Linked DNA regions of Chlorogloeopsis sp. ULAP01. The protein of the gene in region 1 interacts with the protein of each later gene in a pairwise test. Links are inferred from orthologs where the notes say so. Each region holds a gene or a part of one and is shown on either strand. Other genes may lie near its edges. The genes, in order: leuS and ligA.

The links.
Region 2: the proteins of leuS (region 1) and ligA interact in binary tests that used the Escherichia coli proteins (3 or more experiments, as listed by UniProt). The link is inferred for Chlorogloeopsis sp. ULAP01 from one-to-one orthologs.

The regions. Positions count from the first base shown.
Region 1 is NZ_JAUDRH010000001.1:484,780-495,731, reverse strand. Bases 4,559-7,684 are described here. They hold leuS (leucine--tRNA ligase), read left to right. Parts: upstream 4,559-4,868; coding sequence 4,869-7,484; downstream 7,485-7,684. Other genes in these bases: QUB80_RS02135 (gamma-glutamylcyclotransferase family protein), read right to left, coding at 4,559-4,824. Also shown: QUB80_RS02170 (M23 family metallopeptidase), read left to right, coding at 1-350; QUB80_RS02165 (late competence development ComFB family protein), read left to right, coding at 446-991; QUB80_RS02160 (hypothetical protein), read right to left, coding at 988-1,218; QUB80_RS02155 (L,D-transpeptidase), read right to left, coding at 1,294-1,962; QUB80_RS02150 (QAALIT motif small membrane protein), read left to right, coding at 2,297-2,455; RNA polymerase sigma factor SigG, read left to right, coding at 2,834-3,490; QUB80_RS02140 (anti-sigma factor family protein), read left to right, coding at 3,650-4,264; more of QUB80_RS02135, read right to left, coding at 4,393-4,558; QUB80_RS02125 (mevalonate kinase family protein), read left to right, coding at 7,951-9,012; QUB80_RS02120 (UTP--glucose-1-phosphate uridylyltransferase), read left to right, coding at 8,993-9,883; QUB80_RS02115 (pentapeptide repeat-containing protein), read right to left, coding at 10,068-10,379; QUB80_RS02110 (pentapeptide repeat-containing protein), read right to left, coding at 10,676-10,952.
Region 2 is NZ_JAUDRH010000015.1:121,019-131,822, reverse strand. Bases 3,939-6,916 are described here. They hold ligA (NAD-dependent DNA ligase LigA), read left to right. Parts: upstream 3,939-4,396; coding sequence 4,397-6,436; downstream 6,437-6,916. Other genes in these bases: QUB80_RS26470 (GNAT family N-acetyltransferase), read left to right, coding at 6,717-6,916; QUB80_RS26480 (vWA domain-containing protein), read left to right, coding at 3,939-4,290. Also shown: QUB80_RS26490 (thioredoxin-like domain-containing protein), read right to left, coding at 341-1,855; QUB80_RS26485 (glutaminase), read left to right, coding at 1,960-2,877; more of QUB80_RS26480, read left to right, coding at 3,229-3,938; more of QUB80_RS26470, read left to right, coding at 6,917-7,892; QUB80_RS26465 (DMT family transporter), read left to right, coding at 7,966-8,988; QUB80_RS26460 (alpha/beta hydrolase), read left to right, coding at 9,398-10,804. UniProt on the Escherichia coli protein: DNA ligase that catalyzes the formation of phosphodiester linkages between 5'-phosphoryl and 3'-hydroxyl groups in double-stranded DNA using NAD as a coenzyme and as the energy source for the reaction.

The DNA.
Region 1 (10,952 bases):
ATGGTAAATTTGCAAATGATTACTACCATCGTGGCGTTGACTACGCTGGTGCCGCAGGTTCGCCTGTTGTTGCCCCGGCTGCTGGACGAGTCGCTTTGGTAGGAAAAGTATCCCAAGGTTTCCGGGTTCATGGTAACGTTGTTGGCGTCGATCACGGTCAAGGAGTGACAAGTATTTTTATGCACTTGAGCCGCATTAATGTCAAAGAAGGTGATTTTGTGAAACCCGGTCAATTGATTGGTACTGTGGGTTCCACAGGTGCTTCTACAGGTCCCCATTTACACTGGGGATTATATGTAAATGGCCAATCTGTTGATCCTGTACCCTGGCGATATAAAGAATTTAAGTAGTAAATTTTTGTTTATGTTCTGCTCGTAATTGGGCAGAATAAATTGGATCGGTACCGTCCCTACCTCGCTTGGGTGGCTTATAAAAGATGAGCGTTATGAGTATAGAAAAAATTGTAGAACAAGCTCTCCAGGATGGTTATCTTACACCAGCAATGGAAGCAGAAGTCGGGCGCATTTGTGATAACGCTAGTGAACTCTCCATCGAAGAGTACATGGCACTGGATCGGTTGATGGGAGCACTATTAACTGGTGAGGTGGTGGCGGTACCACGCAAACAGTTTATTAACGTGATGGAAGAATTGGTACTGACAGAGGCGATCGCTCGTGTAGCTGAAATTGAAGCTACTAGTGACAGTTCGCTGGATGTTGGAGATATTGCCGCTTACGCCCTCAACCGCCTACCGCCTTTGTATGCGACGACGGAAGAAGGTGCTAACTATCAACGTCAACGCGCTCAAGCAGAACTTGAGGAATTGATTGCCCAGCAAGTAAGTGAGGCGATCGCTCGTTACCTAGATCGACCAAATTTCTTCCCAGAACGGCAAGCATTAGGTAAAAACACCGGGAACGAAATTCTGCGCCAAGTTAGCACTTTACTCCAAGTCTATGCACCTAATTTTGAGCAAAAATCACACTCTTAGGTAGTTTGTAGAAAATAAGGCAGAGGGCAGATGGCAGGAGGTGAGGCAGCCCTCGTCTTGGACGCCACTTGACGCCAGGTGCTACAACGGGGGGAACCCTCCGAAGTCGCCACCCTACCTTCGGAACCCCTCCGGGCGTCTACAACGGGGGGAACCGAACCCCCGCACGGCGCTTCTCTTTGCAACGCGCTGGCTCCTCTGCCTCCAGCATAGCTGCCTTTCTTCATCTAAGATTACTGAATTCTAAGTCCATATCCTGAATTCTTGATTTTAAAAATTAATAATCATTAATAAACCAGCAACTAATTCCGTACTTCTACTGGTGTCCCTAAATCTACCTGTTTGTATAATAAGCGAACATCAGGATTACGCATACGTAAGCAGCCATGAGACACAGCAGAACCAACTAGCTCGTCATCTGGAGTACCGTGAAACCCAATTTGATTGCGTCCATCTGACCAAAAACCAATCCATCTATCTCCAAGGGGACTGTCAGCTCCTGCTGGAAATACTTTGCCCGTGATCGGATGACGCCAGGCAGGGTTGAGGCGCTTTTGCGAAATCTCGAAAGTACCTGTAGGTGTTTCCCAACCTTTTTTACCAATACCGGTTGGATAACTGGCAATCACCTGACCAAGACGGTAAACATAAACGCGGCGATCGCTTAAATCAACTACTACTTTTGTCTGGGGAGTAGAAGCAGGAAATAAGGGAGCCTTTGGAGTTGAAACTTTAGCCAAGAGTGACTTTATAGGGTGAGAGGCATTAACTTTGCCTGTGTCATTCGGCATCAAGCTCCTTGGCATCTTAACATCTGCTGCTCTGGCTGCACCACTTCCCTGAGTTTCTGAACTAGTAGAAGGTGTCATAGAAGCAGAAATGTGCCAATGGACAGCAAGAGACAAAATTGCTGTGCCAAAACAGAGCAGCATTGCTATACGCGCTACAGATTCATTTCTTGCCATCACCATCGTTCTATATTCTCCAAACTACTCTGTGAACTGAGCAATCTGCTAACACTTTTACCTAAGATACTCTACCTTTTAGGAAAAAGGTGTGCGCGTTGTGTATTTACAGATAGCTGACGCTGAAAACTTTTTTAGATTGCCTGGTTATCCGATTACCAAAAATTTACAAACTTTTATCAGTTCCATCATCTATTTGTTTCTACTCGTGGGCAAACTAGGGCTATACAGATTTTTGCCAACCTCTAGATTTGAAAGATCCAGGTGAAATTAGTCATTCTCCTGGAACCCAACAGGTGCAGCATTCAATCATTAGTATGGTGTGGGCGGGAGAAAGACCATGTTGGAAAAATTATTACTAGCAATAACAATCACATTTTCCCTCAATTTGTTTTTACAAGTTCGCATACCCAATCAACCTGATAGTGGTGCTAATTATCAACATCGACAAGAGCCATCATCAACTATTTTGGTCAGGTTGCCGCAAAAACAACAGTGATTTTTTTGACTCAGCTATAAGTAGAGCAATTCTTACCAACCGCTCTGCCATTGAGTCTAAGCTAAAAGTAAAGCACTTTTGTTAAAAAACCTCAAAATAGACTTGATTGTAAGTGACATAATGGTTCGGATACTAGAAAATTTTAACTTTGGGTTGTTGGTAACTACACTCTGTTGAGTACATCATCATTGCATTTTAGCCAAGAGTAATTAGTCAGTTACTATTAGTGGCACAGGTATAGGTAACGTTACTGTCTACTCTAAAGATGCATCTTGAAAAGTATACAGTGTTCCAGTCATAAATCCGTCACTTACACAAGGAACCTGCTTCAGTTAAGTATGTCTAATAGATAGGGATGATTTAAAGTCAGTACGATCTATGAGTCAGTCGATTACTGTATCCTGGTCAACGGTTGATGCAACACTTCCAGAAGCATTAGTGCAAGTTGACAAACTTTCTAACCACGACCTGATTTTGCGCTGTCAAGCAGGATTGCGTCCCGATCGTGCTGCTTTCGCAGAATTGTTGCGCCGCTATCAATCCCAAGTAGATAGGGTTTTATACCATCTTGCTCCTGATTGGGCTGATAGAGCCGATTTGGCTCAAGAAGTGTGGATTCGAGTGTATAGAAATATTAACCGATTGCAAGAACCGTCTAAATTTCGGGGCTGGTTAAGTCGCATTGCTACCAACTTGTTTTACGACGAGCTGCGTAAACGCAAGCGAGTTGTTAGTCCCTTATCGCTAGATGCTCCCCGTTCGGTGGATGATGGTGAAATGGATTGGGAAATTGCGGGAGACACTCCTGGCCCAGAGGAAGAGTTGACAACTAGAGAGTTTTACGAACAATTGCGAGAAGCGATCGCTGATTTGCCAGAAGTATTTCGTACCACCATTGTTCTAAGAGAAATTGAGGGCATGGCATATGAAGAAATAGCTGAAATTACAGGAGTTTCTTTAGGGACAGTAAAATCAAGAATAGCCAGAGCCAGAGCTAGATTGCAAACTCAGTTGCAAAACTATTTAGATACCTAAGTTTAATTTACGTATCCTCAGGTTTATGGCAAAATTTTATATTTGATTAAGATTTTTAAAGAAAGTGCAGAGAACCTTGGCCAGCAGGAGAAAGAATGATTAATTTCATTAAGTTTGTTCACTCTGTCTACCCGTGCGTGAATTGGTAATAATGTTAAGATGACTACTGATTATCACTTTAACGACCATTCTTGTTTGCAATTCAATGATTTGCCAGACAAGAAGGAAAAGCATACCAATGATTTAGCGGGTGCTATGGATATGGTGAAGCGCGATCGCTTCGAGTTATTGAGTGCTTATCTCGATGGAGAGGTAACAGCAGCAGAACGCAAGCAAGTAGAACAATTGCTGGCAAATGATGCAGATGTTCAACGCTTGTATGACAGACTCTTAAAGCTGCGTCAAGGGTTGCGGACTATGCCACTACCACAGTCTCAGCAGCCTTTAGAGAAAACAGTTCAGCAAGTGATGGGTCGTTTGCACCGCCGGGAGCAAAGAGCCTGGGTGTTAGGAGGTACTGCCATAGCTGCTACTATCATCGGTGCTATATCTGGCCTAGTACCGGGTAGTAAACTGACTGCGCCACAATTGGCTATCAAACCATCAGTAGAACAAACACAACCAAATCCTGAGCCTATTGCTGTTGCACCATTAATGCTGGCTATAAACAACCCGATTATGGCTATTCCTAAAGCAGCAGAAACTTCTCCGGAACATCCAGTCAATCAACAGAAGCAATTTAAATTAGGGGATCTGGAAAACAATTACAATTGAGTATGCAAACGGTGAGGAGTTAAAAATTTTGAATCAAGAATTATGAAACGCTATGGATTTCATAATTCTTAACAGATCGAAAAAATTTATATAGAGACGCTTATATTAACTTATATTAAAAAGCGTCTCTATTTGTAATTATTACTCCAGCAGCCATCAGGTAGAAAAGTTCCTCCTAAGTTGCTAACCAGTTCTGGTGTCATTAAGTATACCCAAACCCAACCAAGCGATCGCCCTTGTAGATCGTATATTTTTATTTGCTGGCGATTATATAAATTTTCGGAAGTAGATCTAGCAGGATAGTAATCTTCGAGTTCGTCTAATTCAGCTAACACATCCACAGAAGAAAATTCCAGTAAATATCCGTAGACTGGCCTATGGCCTAGCGTCATTGCTGGATAGCCTACTGGCAAAGCAAATAATTTACCTAATGCAAAAGCTTCAGTAGCATTTATAACTTTACCTTCGCAGTAGCTTTTATAGTTTGCTTCACCTGGTTTAAGGGTGCCGTAGACAAATACTCGTAACAATCCAGACAAGTTTTTTTTGAATTCAGTCATTGCCTTTTTTATCCAACTTAATTCCTGTGCTTACCATCTAAAATATGGAGGCAGACAAGATTACAGATCCAGTAGGAGAATTTTTGGTGGATTCCCGATATAACCCAGCATCGATTGAGGAAAAATGGCAAACAAAATGGGCTGAACTCGGCTTAGATAAAACTCCCACAGATATAAATCAGCCCAAATATTATGCCCTGTCAATGTTTCCCTATCCATCGGGCAGCCTACATATGGGGCACGTCCGTAATTACACAATTACTGATGTAATTGCCCGTCTCAAGCGTATGCAAGGGTATCGGGTACTGCATCCGATGGGTTGGGATGCCTTTGGCTTGCCCGCAGAAAACGCTGCTATTGATCGGGGTGTGCCGCCAACAAAATGGACATATCAAAATATCGAGCAGATGCGGCAGCAATTACAGCGCCTTGGTTTGTCCATAGATTGGAACTGTGAAGTTGCTACTTGTTCGCCAGATTATTACAAGTGGACGCAGTGGATTTTCTTGCAATTTTACCAAGCGGGTTTAGCTTATCAAAAAGAGGCAGCAGTCAACTGGGATCCTATTGATCAAACTGTATTGGCAAATGAACAAGTTGACAGTGAAGGACGTTCCTGGCGCAGTGGTGCCAAAGTCGAACGGAAATTATTGCGGCAGTGGTTTTTTAAGATTACCGACTATGCCGAAGAATTATTGAATGACTTGGACAAGTTGCCAGGATGGCCAGAACGTGTGAAATTAATGCAAGCTAACTGGATTGGCAAATCCACAGGCGCTTACTTGGAATTTCCCATTGTTGGCAGATCAGAAAAAATCGGTGTCTATACTACACGTCCGGATACAGTTTACGGTGTTAGCTATGTCGTGTTAGCACCAGAACACCCTTTAACAAAGCTGGTAACAACACCCGAACAGCAAGCACCAGTAGAAGCCTTTGTACAAGAAGTTACCAACGAAAGTGAGTTGGAACGTACTGCTGAAGATAAGCCAAAGAGGGGTATTCCGACGGGTGGTAAGGCAACTAATCCATTTACAGGTGAAGAAATTCCGATCTGGATTGCTGACTACGTGCTGTATGAGTATGGTACTGGTGCAGTTATGGGCGTACCTGCCCACGATGCGCGGGATTTCAAGTTTGCTAAAGAACAGAATTTGCCAATTAAGGTAGTAATTGTACCTGAAGGCGGCGATACAGGTGTATCGTTGACAGAAGCATACACTGATCCAGGAATGATGGTGAATTCTAGCCAGTTTAACGGTATAAGTTCCACTGATGGCAAAAAAGCAGTTGTGGAATATGCCGAAAAACAAGGCTTTGGCAAAGAACGAGTACAGTATCGCCTGCGGGATTGGTTGATTTCACGGCAGCGTTACTGGGGCGCACCCATCCCCATTATTCACTGTCCTAACTGTGGTGCAGTGCCAGTTCCAGATCAAGATTTGCCTGTGAAGTTGCCAGAAGATGTGGAATTTACTGGACGTGGTGGCTCACCTTTGGCTAACTTGGAAAGCTGGGTAAATGTACTTTGCCCTACTTGCGGTACGCCAGCCAAGCGGGAAACTGACACGATGGATACATTTATTGATTCCTCATGGTATTTCTTGCGCTTTACTGATGCTAAGAATGAACAGCAGGTTTTCGAGCCTGGCAAAGTAAACGACTGGATGCCCGTAGATCAATACGTAGGTGGAATCGAACACGCGATTTTGCATCTGTTGTATTCGCGGTTCTTTACTAAAGTATTGCGCGATAGAGGTTTGTTGAACTTTGATGAACCCTTCCAACGCCTATTGACTCAAGGCATGGTGCAAGGTTTAACTTACTTCAATCCCAATAAATCTGGTAAAGATAAATGGGTTCCTTCTCATTTAGTCGATCCTGCCAATCCCCGTGATCCCCACACTGGTGAACCACTAGAACGCATTTACGCCACTATGTCCAAGTCTAAGGGTAATGGTGTGGCACCAGAAGACGTAATTGCCAAATATGGTGTAGACACAGCTCGAATGTTTATTCTGTTTAAAGCACCACCAGAAAAAGACTTGGAATGGGATGAAGCGGATGTAGAAGGGCAATTCCGCTTTTTGAACCGAGTTTGGCGCTTGCTAACTGAGTTTATTGCTGTTGGTAGTAACGCTATTAATAGCGTTACTACGAGCAAATTGACAAAAGTCGAGAAAGACTTGCGACGAGCGATTCACATTGCTATCAAAGAAGTCAGTGAAGACGTAGAAGATGAATATCAATTCAACACCGCTATTTCTGAATTGATGAAATTAAGTAATGCCCTCAATGATGCCACTTGCAAAGATTCATCAGTCTATGCAGAAGGGATTGGGACTTTAGTCGTTTTATTGGCACCTTTTGCACCCCATATTGCCGATGAACTTTGGCATTTATTGGGCAATAATAACTCAGTTCACACTGCAAGCTGGCCTAAATACGATCCAGCAGCATTGGTTGCCGATGAAATCACCTTGGTAATTCAGATTATGGGTAAGACTCGCGGTGCGATTCAAGTTCCCGCTCAAGCAGACAAAGTTGAGTTAGAGAAGTATGCCCGTGAATCTGATGTTGGTCAACGTTATATTGAAGGCAAGGAGGTTAAAAAGGTGATTGTGGTGCCTGGTAAGCTGATTAACTTTGTCTTGGGCTGAGTGATGTGTGTCATTTGTTATTGGTTCAGAATTAATTGCAAATGACAGTCAACCAAAGAATCAAGTATAAATAAGTAATACGTAAATGCGCTTGAGAATTTTGCTAACTCAAGCGCATTTAGTATAAATATGAACCAATTCACTTGTTTGATGCAACATTTGAAGTTCGCAATAATCCTTTGTTTATAGTCTATCGCGAAAATAATTTGTGGCAAACATATGGTGAAGTGGTATCACTCCTTGCACAAAATCAAGAATATCTTTTCTGAGATAAAACGGGGACTTAGGTGAGTGACAGTTTCTGAACTGACACTAGTATAACCAAGCAACAAGTGTCTATCTCAGAAGTAAGATATATGGTTATCCTAGCTCAACCCTTAGTAAAAGACGGTATAAGAACTTGCCCATCTCCGTAGCAATATATTACTAAGCGTTTAAAGATTCTGAAGTAAGATAAAAAACATATATGAAAATTTTAGTTCCAGGACGCCTGTGTCTATTTGGTGAACATAGTGATTGGGCAGGAGGCTATCGCAGTCTCAATTCTGAGTTAGAAGTAGGTTGCACGCTACTGGTGGGTACGAATCAGGGGCTATATGCTGAAATTAAGCCACATTCAAATCTACTGATTCTGAGTGCCTGTCTCAGTGGTGGCAGCCGCAAAACCTTAACTCTACCAATGGGAAAACAAGCTTTGCTTGCCGAAGCCGAAAAAGGTGGTTTTTTCAGCTATGCTGCTGGTGTTGCCTACCAACTTCTTGTCAAGTCAGATAAATGTGTGGGCGGGCTAGAAATTGATAATTACCGAACAGATTTACCAATTCAAAAAGGTTTGTCATCGAGTGCTGCTGTTTGCGTTCTGGTAGCGAGGGCATTTAATCTGGTTTATAACTTAAAGATGTCGATCCGAGAGGAGATGGAGTGTGCCTATCTAGGAGAAATTACCACCCCTTCCCGTTGCGGGCGGATGGATCAAGCTTGTGCTTACGGTAATCGTCCCATTGCTATGATCTTTGATGGCGATCGCACTGATATCATCGAACTTAGTGTTCCAACAGATTTGTTTTTTGTGATTGTGGATCTTGGTGCCAGCAAAAATACTCAGGAAATTCTCAGAAAACTGAATGAGTGTTATCCTTTCGCCCGTAATGAAGTACAAGCAAATGTTCAGAAGTATCTCGGTTCTGTCAGCTATCAAATCACCCAAGCTGCTGTTCGTGCCTTGCAAGCAGGTGATGCCCAACAAATTGGCATTTTGATGAAACAAGCACAAGCAGAATTTGATAAACATCTGATTCCGGCTTGCTCTCAAGAATTAACCGCACCAATTCTGCATCAACTGCTAAATTATGAACCAATTCAACCTTATATTTTGGGTGGCAAAGGCGTTGGTTCCCAAGGAGATGGCACAGCACAGTTTATTGTTACAAACAAAGAAAATCAACAAAAATTAATTGAAATTATTGAACGAGATTTTCCACAAATGCAATGTTTAGAATTAACGATTTATGCAGAAAAAACAAGTTAGAAAAGCTGTAATTCCGGCTGCTGGTTTTGGCACTCGATTATTTCCTGCAACCAAAGTTGTTAAAAAAGAACTTTTTCCAATCATTGATAAAGATGGCAGGGCAAAACCTGCCATTCAGCTAATTATAGAAGAAGCCCTGAGCGCTGGCATTGAAGAAATTGCGATTGTCATCCAGCCAGAAGATAAAAGAACTTTTATAGATTTATTTAAATTTCCACCTAAAGCAGAACTTTTTGAGAAACTTTCGCCAGAAAATCAGAAATACAGCAAATATCTGGTGGACATGGGTGACAAAATTAAATTTTTGGTTCAAAAAGAACAGCTAGGCTATGGTCATGCTGTATACTGTGCCAAAGAATGGGTAAATAATGAGCCATTTTTGCTGTTGTTGGGCGACCATATTTATTCATCTGATACAAAAATATCTTGTGCGCGTCAGGTATTAGAAACTTACAAACAAGTTAATCAAAATGTTGTTGGTTTAACGACAATGCCTGCAGATATGCTTTATAAAGCTGGTTGCGTCACAGGGGTTTGGCAACAGAAAAACTCAATTATTTCACTAACGCAAGTATCCGAAAAACCTACTGTTGAATATGCACGTCAGCATTTACGTATTGAAGGTATAGCAGAAGATGAGTTTTTATGCATATTTGGGTTATATGTATTGACGCCGAAAATATTTGATTTACTGGGAGAAAATATTAGTAGTAACTTTAGAGAAAGGGGAGAATTTCAACTCACAACCTGTCTGGATAAATTGCGTCAAGCAGAAGGAATAACAGGATATGTTGTGAAAGGAAAGCTTTTTGATATTGGAATGCCGGATGCTTATTTGCAAACTTTAATTGATTTTAGGAATAGAGGTTAATAGGCGTCTACTTTTTTCAACCTCACCTATAAGAGAGGGCGATCGCACTAATCGCTAGTTAATGGGATCGTTAATAATTCGACCGTCATGCCAAATAGTGTCACGGCACATACACTCAGTAAAAGAGGTATTGTCCAAAACAGCTCCTCTGAAATTGGTTCTTACCATAGAACACAAAGCAATTTCAGCATTTCCTAAGATTAGCTTCCTCGAAAATGGTGTCAGCCAAAGCAGTTTCTTGCAGCAAGGCTCCTTTCAGGTTAGCTTGCCTGAGATTAGCTTTTACCAAACTGGAGAAAGACAAGTCAGTCTCCTCCAAATTAGCTCTCTCCAAATTGGCTCTACTCAGGTCAATCTCCCTCAAACTAGCTTTACTCAAGTTAGCACTACTCAAATTAGCATCACTCAAGTTAGCACAAGGTACTAGCACAATTCCCACAAAATCTCTTTCCCCAGCAGCATATCGCTGCAACAACTCCTCAGCAGTTATCCTCATCTATACACCTCCACAACCATCATGTAATGAAGCGAGCGGTAACGAAAAACGTAGACGCGACAGCGGCTTCCCGAAGGGTACCACAAAGAACACATTAGACGCGGAGCGGCTTCCCGTAAGGGTAGGACGCAAAGAAATAAGAGTTTGAGAGAGTTTTTGCGTAATTCTCAATTTGCAAAGATGTAATGAAGCGCAATAAGTCAATGCATTGAGTCAAGAAGGTTGATTATGTTGGGTTTCGTTCCTCAACCCAACCTACAAGAGAGGGCGATCGCACTACAGGTACTACAGATTCTTCAACCTTCAGCCCAATAGGGTCCAATCTCAACGGAGCCATCAGGCATGACAGTATTGCAGTAGAAAGCTTGATGGTCTTCAATTCCTTTGCTAATAGCTCCTCGGAGGTTAGCGTTTTCCAAGTTAACCCCAGCCATAATAGCTCTTGTCAAATTGGCATTAGTCAAGTTAGCACCATTCAGATTAGCTCCGGCCAAGTAGGTGTAACTCAGGTTGGCACCAGCCAAATTAGCGCTACTAAGATTAGTGCTGACCAATTTAGCTCCAGTCAAATTG
Region 2 (10,804 bases), on another replicon or contig:
TTAAACTAGTTTAATAGCATAATCTGCCATTTATTTAACATCAACTTAAGTTAAAGTATTTATAAAATAACCTCATAATCAAGCTAATTTTATAAATATTTTTATACAAATTATCTTAAAATAACTCAGTATGATTTCTGTACAAATAGCTGATGAGTGAAGGTTGTACTATTTCTATACAAGGGTGCGCCAAATTAAAAATGGCACAAATAAAAGTTAAATGATGGGAGTCGTTTCGAGATAGAGATTTTAGAAAGTCAGAATTAGACAATTTACTCAAATACCTTTGCTGCCTATTACACGAGAATGTATATCCTTTAAAATCATAGCGATCGCCTCTTTACGACAGTGGGATACATACATCTGGAGCACACAATCCTGTCAATTCCAATGTTGTCACCACCAGCGTATTTAAATCTACGCGTCGAATCACATGGTTATTTGTATCAGCAATGTATAGCAAAGAATTAATTACACTCAATCCTGAAGGTTCATAAAAGCGGCTATTCTTCCCCTGCCCATCTTCCAAACCAGCCACACCATCTCCCAATATAGTTTGACAGTTACCTGTATTGGAACTAACTAATTTAATTTTATGATTGTAGGTATCGGCAACCCACAGGTAATTCTGAGCATATTCTACTCCCAAGCAGTGCTGCAATCGAACTGCAAAACCTTGCCCATCTGTATCACCAAAGCCAAATAACGCCCCACTACCGCAAACGGTTCGCACTGTTTTTGGTTCTACAAGTTTCACACCTCGAATGGAGCTAACTTCACTATCAGCAATATATAGTTCTTTTCCATCAGTAGTGATGCCACTAGGTTGGGCAAAGGCAGATTCGTGAAGCAAACCATCTACACAAGCTTCTGCACCTGTTCCAGCATAGGTTTTCACAGTGCCGCTTTCTAAGTTCATTTCCCAAATTTGATGCGGCCCTGCCATAGCTATAAATAGGTTATTTTCCACCTTTTGTAAATCCCAAGGAGAATTTAGCGCTATTTCCAAAGCAACGCCACTGTGAGGATGAAGATTACGGCTTTGTTTGCCTGTTCCAGCAATAGTTTCTACTACCTGACGCTGCAAATTTACGCGACGCAAGGCATGATTTTCTGTATCTGCAACATATAAAATTTGATTTTCTGCATCAAATGTAATTCCCTGGGGTGCAAAAAATTGAGCTTCGTGAAAGGAACCATCAACTAACCCAGGTTTTCCAGTGCCAATCGTATGCAAAATTTCTCCGTCTAAGGTACTCAGAACCAAACGGTGATGCCCAGAATCGGCAATGAACAATCCTGCTATTGTTGCCAAAACTTTACCGGGAAAAGCTAGCGGTGTAATTAAGGGTTTTTGCTGTTTCTCTAAAGTGAGTTGAAGTTCTTGAAAATTGATAGTGCCTTTTTCTTGGTGTTGGTGAATTAACTTTTCTACCAATTCATCTAAAATATCAAGATTTCCTTCCCCGGATAGGGAGCCAACTACGTATCCTTCTGGATCAATTACGATCAAGGTAGGCCAAGCACGCACAGTATAATCTTGCCAGACTTTAAAACCATTGTCTATTAATACTGGGTGTTCAATGTCGTAGCGTAAGATAGCTTGGCGGATATTCTCGGTTTCCTTTTCGTGATCAAATTTGGCACTGTGTACACCAATAACTGTAAGGCTGTCTTTGTATTTTTGTTCTAAATCTTTCAGTTCTGGTAAGATGTGCAAACAGTTGATACAACAGTATGTCCAGAAGTCTAAAATAATGATTCTGCTCCGGAGTTGTTTCACAGAAAAGGGTTTTTCTGTGTTGAGCCAAGGGTAATTTTGCGGTAATTCTGGCGCTCTGACGCGGGGAGTCATAACAATTAAAATTTAAAAATTAAAAATTTTTAGGGTAGCGATCGCTTACTCTTGACGGTACATCTTTTACATTAGCTATAAATGCTTCAATCGCCATAGCAGCTTTGAGAAAACTAGAAACACTCACCACCACCGAGTTATCAACTTGGATACAACAAGCCAAATTGCAAGCATATCAAGGACAAGTGACTGAACGCATTCCTCAGTTGGCTGTAGCTAATTCTGATTGGTTTGCTGTTTCCATTTGCTGTGCATCGGGGGAAAGTTTCTCAGCAGGGGATAGGGCTTGCTTATTTCCACTGATGAGTGCAATTAAGCCGTTTTCGCTACTGTACTTGTTAGAGCATTTGGGAGCAAAGACGGTTTTGGATTGGGTTGGAGTTGCACCATCGCTTTTAAGATTTAATTCTCTTGAACAGCTACTTGCTGATGACAGACGCCCCCGCAATCCAATGATTAATAGTGGTGCAATTACTCTCGCTGATAAATTACCTGGAGATAATGCCCGCGATCGCACTCAGCGTTTATGCGATTGGCTAAATCAACTGGCAGGTTGTCAACTCAAGTTAGATGAGGTGATGCTTGCTTCTGTACGTTCAGCACCTTCTCAAATTAATCAAGCAATTACCGAAAATCTTGCCCAAGCTAGGTATGTGAAAAATCCAAAAATAGCTCTTGATACTTACGAGCAAATCTGCTGTTTATCTGGGAGAGTTGAGGATTTAGCGCTGCTAGGAAAGCTTTTGGCGTGTGAAAGTAAATTGATTGCACCACAGCACCGCCGCATCGTCAATGCACTCATGTTTACCTGCGGGATGTATGAAGCTTCTTTCCAATATGCTCTAGAGATTGGGCTACCGATGAAATCAGGTATCAGTGGAACACTTTTAGCTGTAGTACCTCATCAAGGAGGAGTCTCTTGCTACAGCCCTCCCTTGGATAATACAGGTAATTCTCCAGGAGCGATCGCTTTTGTTAAGGCTTTATCTAGCGGTTTGGGATTAAGTATTTTTGGGGGCTAGTACAAGAAAGTAGAAGATAATAAGGGTATTTTTTCGGGTTTCTAGTGAAATAATTAATACAAACTGAATTCAATAAATATGCTGGAACAGTATATTTTTTCACTGTGTAAAATTTATATTATTTTCACTTAAGCTGATTTTTTTACAATAATCAAGGATGCGCTGATTAAGCTATTGAATTGATACTTACTAAAGTAGGTATCATAAGCAGAATTTTTTGAATTATCTGTATGCATCTTTGATTGTAAATACTGTTTTTGCTTGCAACATCAAGAGATTTTGCAAGTTGATTTAGGGAATTTTTATCTTTGGTTTATAACCTCTAAACAATTCTAATTTGAATTAACCTTTATGAACACCAACATTGAAGTAGTTTTCAGCTTTGATACTACTGGCAGTATGTATCCTTGCCTAACTCAAGTAAGAAGAAAAATCAAAGAAACAGTGACACGACTGATAGGCGAAATTCCCCATATAAAAATTGGGATCATAGCTCACGGAGATTATTGCGATCAAGGCTCTACTTATGTAATTAAAAACTTTGACCTTTCTAGTGATGTAGATGCCATTTGCGATTTTGTCCAAAATGTAGAACCAACTGGTGGTGGTGATGCACCAGAATGTTACGAACTAGTATTACATGAAGCACAAGATTTAAATTGGTCAGATGCAGCCTCAAAATCACTGGTTTTAATTGGAGATGATATTCCTCATCCACCAGCGCATAATCCCAAAAAATTGAATTGGCGGGAGGAGATTGATAAGTTAGCCAAGCAAGGAATTATGGTTTATGGAGTACAAGCTCTTAACCGTTCCCACGCCACTCCTTTTTATAAAGAACTAGCTGAAAAATCAGGTGGTTTTCATATTAATCTTGACCAATTTTCTTACATTACTGACTTATTTTTAGCAGTTTGCTATCAACAATCTTCTGATGAACAACTACAAGCCTACGAACAAGAAGTAATTAATCAAGGGCGTATGAGTCGTGGATTAAATCAGATATTTAATTCCATGATGAAGCGAGAGGGGACATCTTATTACGAAGCAGCAGATTTACGAGCAGTTTCTCCAGGGCGTTTTCAAGTTTTAGAAGTTGACAAAGATATTTCAATTAAAGTTTTTGTTTTAGAAAATGGTTTAAATTTTAAAGTCGGGCGCGGTTTCTATGAATTCACGAAAACTGAAACTATCCAAGGTTATAAAGAAATAATTTTAATGGAGAGGACGACGGGTGATTTATTTGAAGGGGAAGCAGCGCGAGAAATGTTAGGGCTACCTGTTGGAGGAACAGTTCGGATCAAACCCAGCAACCTGGAAAAATATGCTGTTTTTGTCCAAAGCACCTCTGCTAATCGCAAATTGATGGGCAAAACACGTTTCCTCTATGAAGTAGAGGACTGGCATCGGTAAATTTGATTAAGCTATTAGCTGGAAGTCACTATGCATTAGGGTGCGTTAACGTGGTGTAACGCACCTGTTTGCTGATATTGATTGTTGATGGAGGAGATAGATTTTGGTGGAAGCAATCGCATTGGAAGTCAAACAGCGAATCCAGGAACTCAGACAACTATTGCAGAAGGCAAGCTACGCCTACTATGTCCTTGATTCTCCAATTATGGAGGACACTGTTTACGATCGCCTGTATCGAGAATTGCAAGATCTGGAAACCAAGTATCCAGAATTGGTGACACCGGATAGCCCTACTCAACGAGTGGGCGAAAAACCAGCAACACAGTTTACTTCGGTGCGCCACAATATCCCACTCTACAGTTTAGAAAATGCCTTTAGTGTTGATGAATTACGGACTTGGGATCAACGCTGGCGGCGACAAGTACCTGCTCAAACAGAGGCAGAATATGTCTGCGAACTGAAAATTGATGGCAATGCCCTGGCTTTAACTTACGAAAATGGCGTTTTAACCAGAGGTGCAACCAGGGGTGACGGGGTGATGGGTGAAGATATCACTCAGAATGTGCGGACAATTCGTTCCATTCCTTTACGGTTAAATTTAGAAGGGCTAAAAAATTTTGAACGGGTAGAAGTGCGGGGCGAAGCATTTTTACCTCTGGATGTGTTTAAACAAATTAACGAAGAAAGACAAAAAGCGGGAGAATCTGCCTTTGCCAATCCTCGCAATGCTGCTGCTGGCACACTCAGACAGTTAGACTCTCGGATTGTGGCACAAAGAAGACTAGATTTTTTTACCTATACGTTGCACATTCCCGGTATGGATGATGCAAGTATCGCCAATACCCAGTGGGAAGCTCTAGAGTTGTTACAAAAGATGGGTTTTAAGGTTAATCCTAACCAGCGTTTGTGTTCTTCTGTAGAAGAAGTTGCCCAATATTACCAATACTGGGATACAGAGCGGCTGAATTTACCCTACATGACTGATGGGGTTGTAGTGAAGATAAATTCCTTTAAGCTCCAAGAACAGTTGGGATTTACACAGAAGTTTCCCCGTTGGGCAGTGGCGCTAAAATATGCTGCGGAAGAAGCACCCACCCGCGTAGAAAATATTGCAGTGAATGTGGGAAGAACAGGAGCGCTTACCCCTCTAGCAGAAATGCGCCCCGTGCAACTGGCAGGAACAACCGTTTCCCGCGCTACTTTACACAATGCCGATCGCATTGCTCAGTTAGATATCCGCATTGGTGATACAGTTATTGTTCGTAAAGCTGGGGAAATTATCCCAGAAGTCGTGCGCGTACTTACAGAGTTGCGCCCCCCAGAGACAAAACCCTTTATCATGCCCAGCCATTGCCCCGTGTGCGGGCAACCTGTAGTGCGGGAGATGGGTGAAGCGGTAACTCGCTGTGTCAATGCTTCCTGTGCTGCTATTCTCAAGGGAGCAATTGAACATTGGGTGAGCCGTGATGCTTTGGATATTCGCGGTATTGGCGAAAAATTAGTGCATCAGCTTGTGGATAAAGGTTTAGTGCATTCCGTTGCCGATTTGTATGATTTGAGTGCCGAACAATTGTGTGACTTGGAACGAATGGGCAAAAAGTCGGCAGAAAAATTGGTGGATGTGATCGCTCAATCAAAAAGTCAAACTTGGGCAAGGGTATTGTATGGTTTAGGCATCCGTCATGTTGGTAGTGTTACTGCTCAAACATTGACAGAAAAGTTTAAAAGTGTCGAACAATTAAAGGCAGCACGAATTTCTGATATTGAAGGTATTTACGGTATTGGTGCCGAAATAGCCGAGTCTGTCTATCAGTGGTTCCACATTGATGCAAATCTAACTTTGATTGAACGCTTGCAAGTCGCTGGATTGCAATTTGCCAATAAAGAAGACGATGCAAAAGTGAAGAATGGTAATCAAAAATTAGCTGGTAAAATTTTTGTAATTACAGGTACTTTGCCAACTTTAAAAAGAGATGAAGCAAAAGCATTAATTCAAAAAGCTGGTGGGAAAGTTACTGATTCTGTCAGTAAAAAAACAGATTATTTAGTTGTAGGGGAAGATGCAGGCTCTAAGTTAGAGAAAGCTCAAACTTTGGGAGTTGAGCAGTTGAGTGAAGCTCAATTTTTGGAGATTTTGGAGGGATAATAAAAACACCAGATGCACAAAAGACTCTAGGAGAATAAATTCTGTGGTAAAACTTATTCAACCGTAGGAGTGCAAGTCTTGCGCTCTTACAAATATATTCATGGATATTAATCAACAAAAAGAACAATTTAGCATCACCTATATTAGAGCCAGAAGTTGATAACGACAGTGTAGATTTAAAAATTTACTTCCTCCATTTGGGTGAATCAATCGGGTGATGTACCATGTTACCGTTTTTTGTAGTATGTTTGTAGTTTAGTTGCGCTAGGCGGTAGGTGCGATGACGCTTGAATTTGAATACAGCATACTTGCCAATTCAGAAGATGTGAAACGGTTCGGGAAAATCCTCGAACAGTGTTTTATTGGCACACCAGAAGATGAGAATATCTATATCAACAAAATAGGTGTGGAAAATTTCCGTGTTCTTCATCGACAAGGGCAAGTTGTTGGCGGGTTGGCTCATCTTCCTATGGCTCAGTGGTGGGGTAATCAGAAAGTACCGATGACAGGAATTGCCGCAGTTGGTGTTGCTCCAGAATATCGCGGTACAGGGGCAGCTATTACCTTGATGCGGCAGACAGTTCAAGAACTTTATGCCAAGGATGTACCAATCTCCGTGCTTTTTCCAGCCACACAACGCCTATACCGCAAAGCAGGATATGAGCAAGGAGGTGCTTTTTGTAGTTGGGAAATTACTGCTAAGAGTATTCAATCAACAGAGCAGCCACTTCCTGTTGTAGCTGTTCCGTTTGAGCTTGAGTTATTTAATGATATTTATCAACAACAAGCAAAACTCAACAACGGAAACCTAGACAGATATAAAGCTATTTGGCAGAGAATCATCGAGCCAGACGAGAAGGAAGCAACCTACATTTATGCGATCGCTTCGGCAGATGCTCCTCAAGGCTATATTATCTTCAGTCAACATAGTGCAGAAAATGACACAATCTTGAGAGTCAAAGATTGGGTAATTCTCACAGCTGATGCAGCACGAACTTTCTGGAGTTTTATGTCCAATCATCGATCACAAATTGATAAGGTGCGCTGGAGAGGATCTACAATTGATGCCTTAACATTGTTATTACCAGAGCAAACAGCCAAAATTAGATCTACAAATTACTGGATGTTGCGCGTGCTCAATGTAGTCAAGGCATTAGAAAAGCGGGGTTATTCACCAGGTGTTGAAGCCGAACTGCACTTAGAAATTCAAGATGACTTGTTAGCACAAAACAATGGTAAGTATATCCTTTCTGTTGCCAATGGACGTGGTGAAGTCACAAGCGGTGGTAAGGGTGAGTTGCAAATAGACATTAGAAGATTAGCGCCTCTATATACAGGCTTGTTTACACCAGTGCAGTTACAGCTAGCAGGAAAACTAGATGCGACAGAAACAGCACTGTTTGCAGCCACGCAAATATTTACAGGTGCATCTCCTTGGATGCCAGATTTCTTTTAAAGATTGTTAATTGCTAATTGTTAATTGTTTTTTTGATTAGCTATTAGCCATTAGCCATTAGCCATTAACTTTTATGACTAAAATACATCAAACTTCTGGGCGCTGGCGTTTGGGATTAGCGCTATCAATATTAACTGTTTTATTGTGGGGAATTCTACCAATAGCACTAACGGTAACATTACAAGTACTAGATGTATATACCCTTACTTGGTTCCGCTTTTTTATTTCCTTCGTTTTGCTCGCAATTTATTTAGGTTGGCGAGGAAAATTGCCAACATTGGTACAATTGCGTTTAACTTCTTGGAAGTTGTTAGTTATTGCAACCGTCTTCTTGGCGAGCAATTATATTCTCTATCTCCAAGGATTAGCGCTCACTTCACCCTCCAATGCTCAAGTAATTATTCAATTAGCACCTTTCTTGATGGGTTTGGGAGGTTTAGTAATTTTCCGGGAACGTTACACATTGAGTCAGTGGATTGGTGTAACTATTTTAATTGCTGGTTTTATTCTCTTTTTTCACGACCAACTATTTCAGTCTTTAATCAAAGTTTCCCAATATACTAATTTGCCTATGACAAATACGTCTATACAAGTAAGTAAATTTTTTATATCTCATAACAAAACTATTATTTTTAATGCATCCAAACAATATTTGCTAGGTAGTAGTTTAATTGTATTAGCAGCAGTAACATGGGCAATTTATGCCTTAGCGCAAAAACAGTTATTACAATCTTTATCTTCTACCAGTATCATGCTGATAATTTACGGAGGATGTACTTTATGTTTCTCTTTATTAGCTAAACCACAAATAATTTTTACACTTGATTTGTTTCACTGGGGAATGTTAATTTTTTGTGGTTTAAATACTTTAATTGCTTATGGTGCTTTTGCTGAAGCATTAGAACATTGGGAGGCATCGCGAGTTAGCGCAGTATTAGCTTCGACTCCGATTGTTACCTTCTTATCAGTTTGGATTGTATCAGTTATATCACCTAATTTAATTAATTCTGAGCAAACCACATTTGTAGGAATAATCGGAGCATTTTTAGTTGTAGCTGGTTCGATAGCGATCGCCTTGAGAAGAAAAACTAAATAATTGAAAATTTTTCTGTTATTTTATAGCTATTTCTAGCAAAAAAATAATATTTTTTATATTCATTTTTTATCTGTATAAGCATATATTTTCTTACATTTGTTATGATGTTATTGTTAGTGAAAATTAATTGATTTAAGTGAAAAATAATAAGTAATTAAACTTAGTTATTGCACTAGTCACAAGAACCTGGAGGCAAAGCCTCAGAACCCTTGTTACCAGGTTCAACCTGGTAATAAAAATTAGAGCCTTTTGCTCTCTCAATCTCAGCAGAAAGGTTATTAGTAAGCTTACTTCATTAACTCTGCTGAAGTTCAAATTTTGAGGCGCATGAGATTAATAAAGCCAGGGTGTAAGATTAACTACCAAAATGCACGCCTCGTCCAACAAAATCCACTTGCATAGTTGAACGATGAACAGCTTTTTTGGTAAGTGGACTAGTATCCTAAAAAAAAGTTGGGTATTGCTAGTTCTCTCAATGCTGCTGCCAACTTTTGGATTAAGTTATTCAGCCCTGACAGCACAGCGCATTTATGCATCTTACTCTGTCTTAGAATATTCTATTCCTGTGGCAGATTTGGAAAAATTCGCCAAACATGGTGTAGTTGACGAGGAGTTGGCCTTTTATTTACAGTTTCTCAAGCCCAAACAGATTCAGGAATTACGGCAGGCATTAATTACTCCAATTAAAGTTCATCCGGTAGCGGTTTCGCAATTTCTTTACACGCCGCTCGGAGAATTTTTACTACACAGATTGACAGAAGCAATCAAAACCAAATCTCGTAAACCAAAAGCAGGATTTGCAGCTTTACGGTCAGCGTTAATCTTAGCAGCCAAGGAGCCAGATGGCTTAACGCTCATGAATTTAGTGCGTAAGTATCCTAGTTCCAGCATTCAAATTGATTTAGCGCGCACTCTCAATATAGTAACGGAAGTGGGAAAAATGCTCGCTCAAACCAATCGGGCTGTTGCAGCAGTTTCCGAACAGGAAGCAAAAGAAGCCGCTACAATTCCATCATTATCTAATCTCTCCCACTTACCTGATTTAACAGCTCAGGGAAGATTTGAATTGACAAAACAGACACTAAAGTTTTTCGATCCAGCACGCACAAGACTGCTAGTGACTGATATTTATCTTCCCAACATCCTGACTAAAATACCTGTCATCCTGATTTCTCACGGTTTGGGTACAGACAGCAGTAACTTTCAATATTTAGCTACTCACCTAGCTTCTCACGGTTTTGCCGTTATTGTTCCCAACCACTCAGGTAGCGACACTGAACAATTGCGATCGCTCTCAGATGCCAAAGCTGCTGATGTAGCAATGTCCGCAGAAATTTACCAGCAGCCTCTGGATGTGAAATACATATTAAATCAGTTGCAAGCTGATTCTCGGTTTAACAATCGGCTAAACTTACAACAGGTTGGGGTATTTGGTCAATCTTTAGGCGCTCATACAGCTTTAACCTTAGCTGGTGCAAAAATTAACTTTGAGCAATTAAAAAGAGATTGTAATCAAAAGGTACTCAAACAAACTTGGAATCTGTCGTTGCTACTTCAATGTCGCGCCTTAGCAATACGCGATCGCAACGGCGAAGAACATAACCTGTACGATGAGCGAGTCAAAGCCGTAATTGCAGTTAATCCTATTACTAGCAGTATTTTTGGTGAAGCAGGCTTACGTCAAATTCAAGCTCCAGTCATGATTGTCGCCAGCAGCGATGATGCGATCGCGCCTGCTGCTTACGAACAAATTTTGCCTTTCTCCTGGATTGCCAATTCACAAAAATATCTTGTTCTACTTAGAGGTGGAACACAT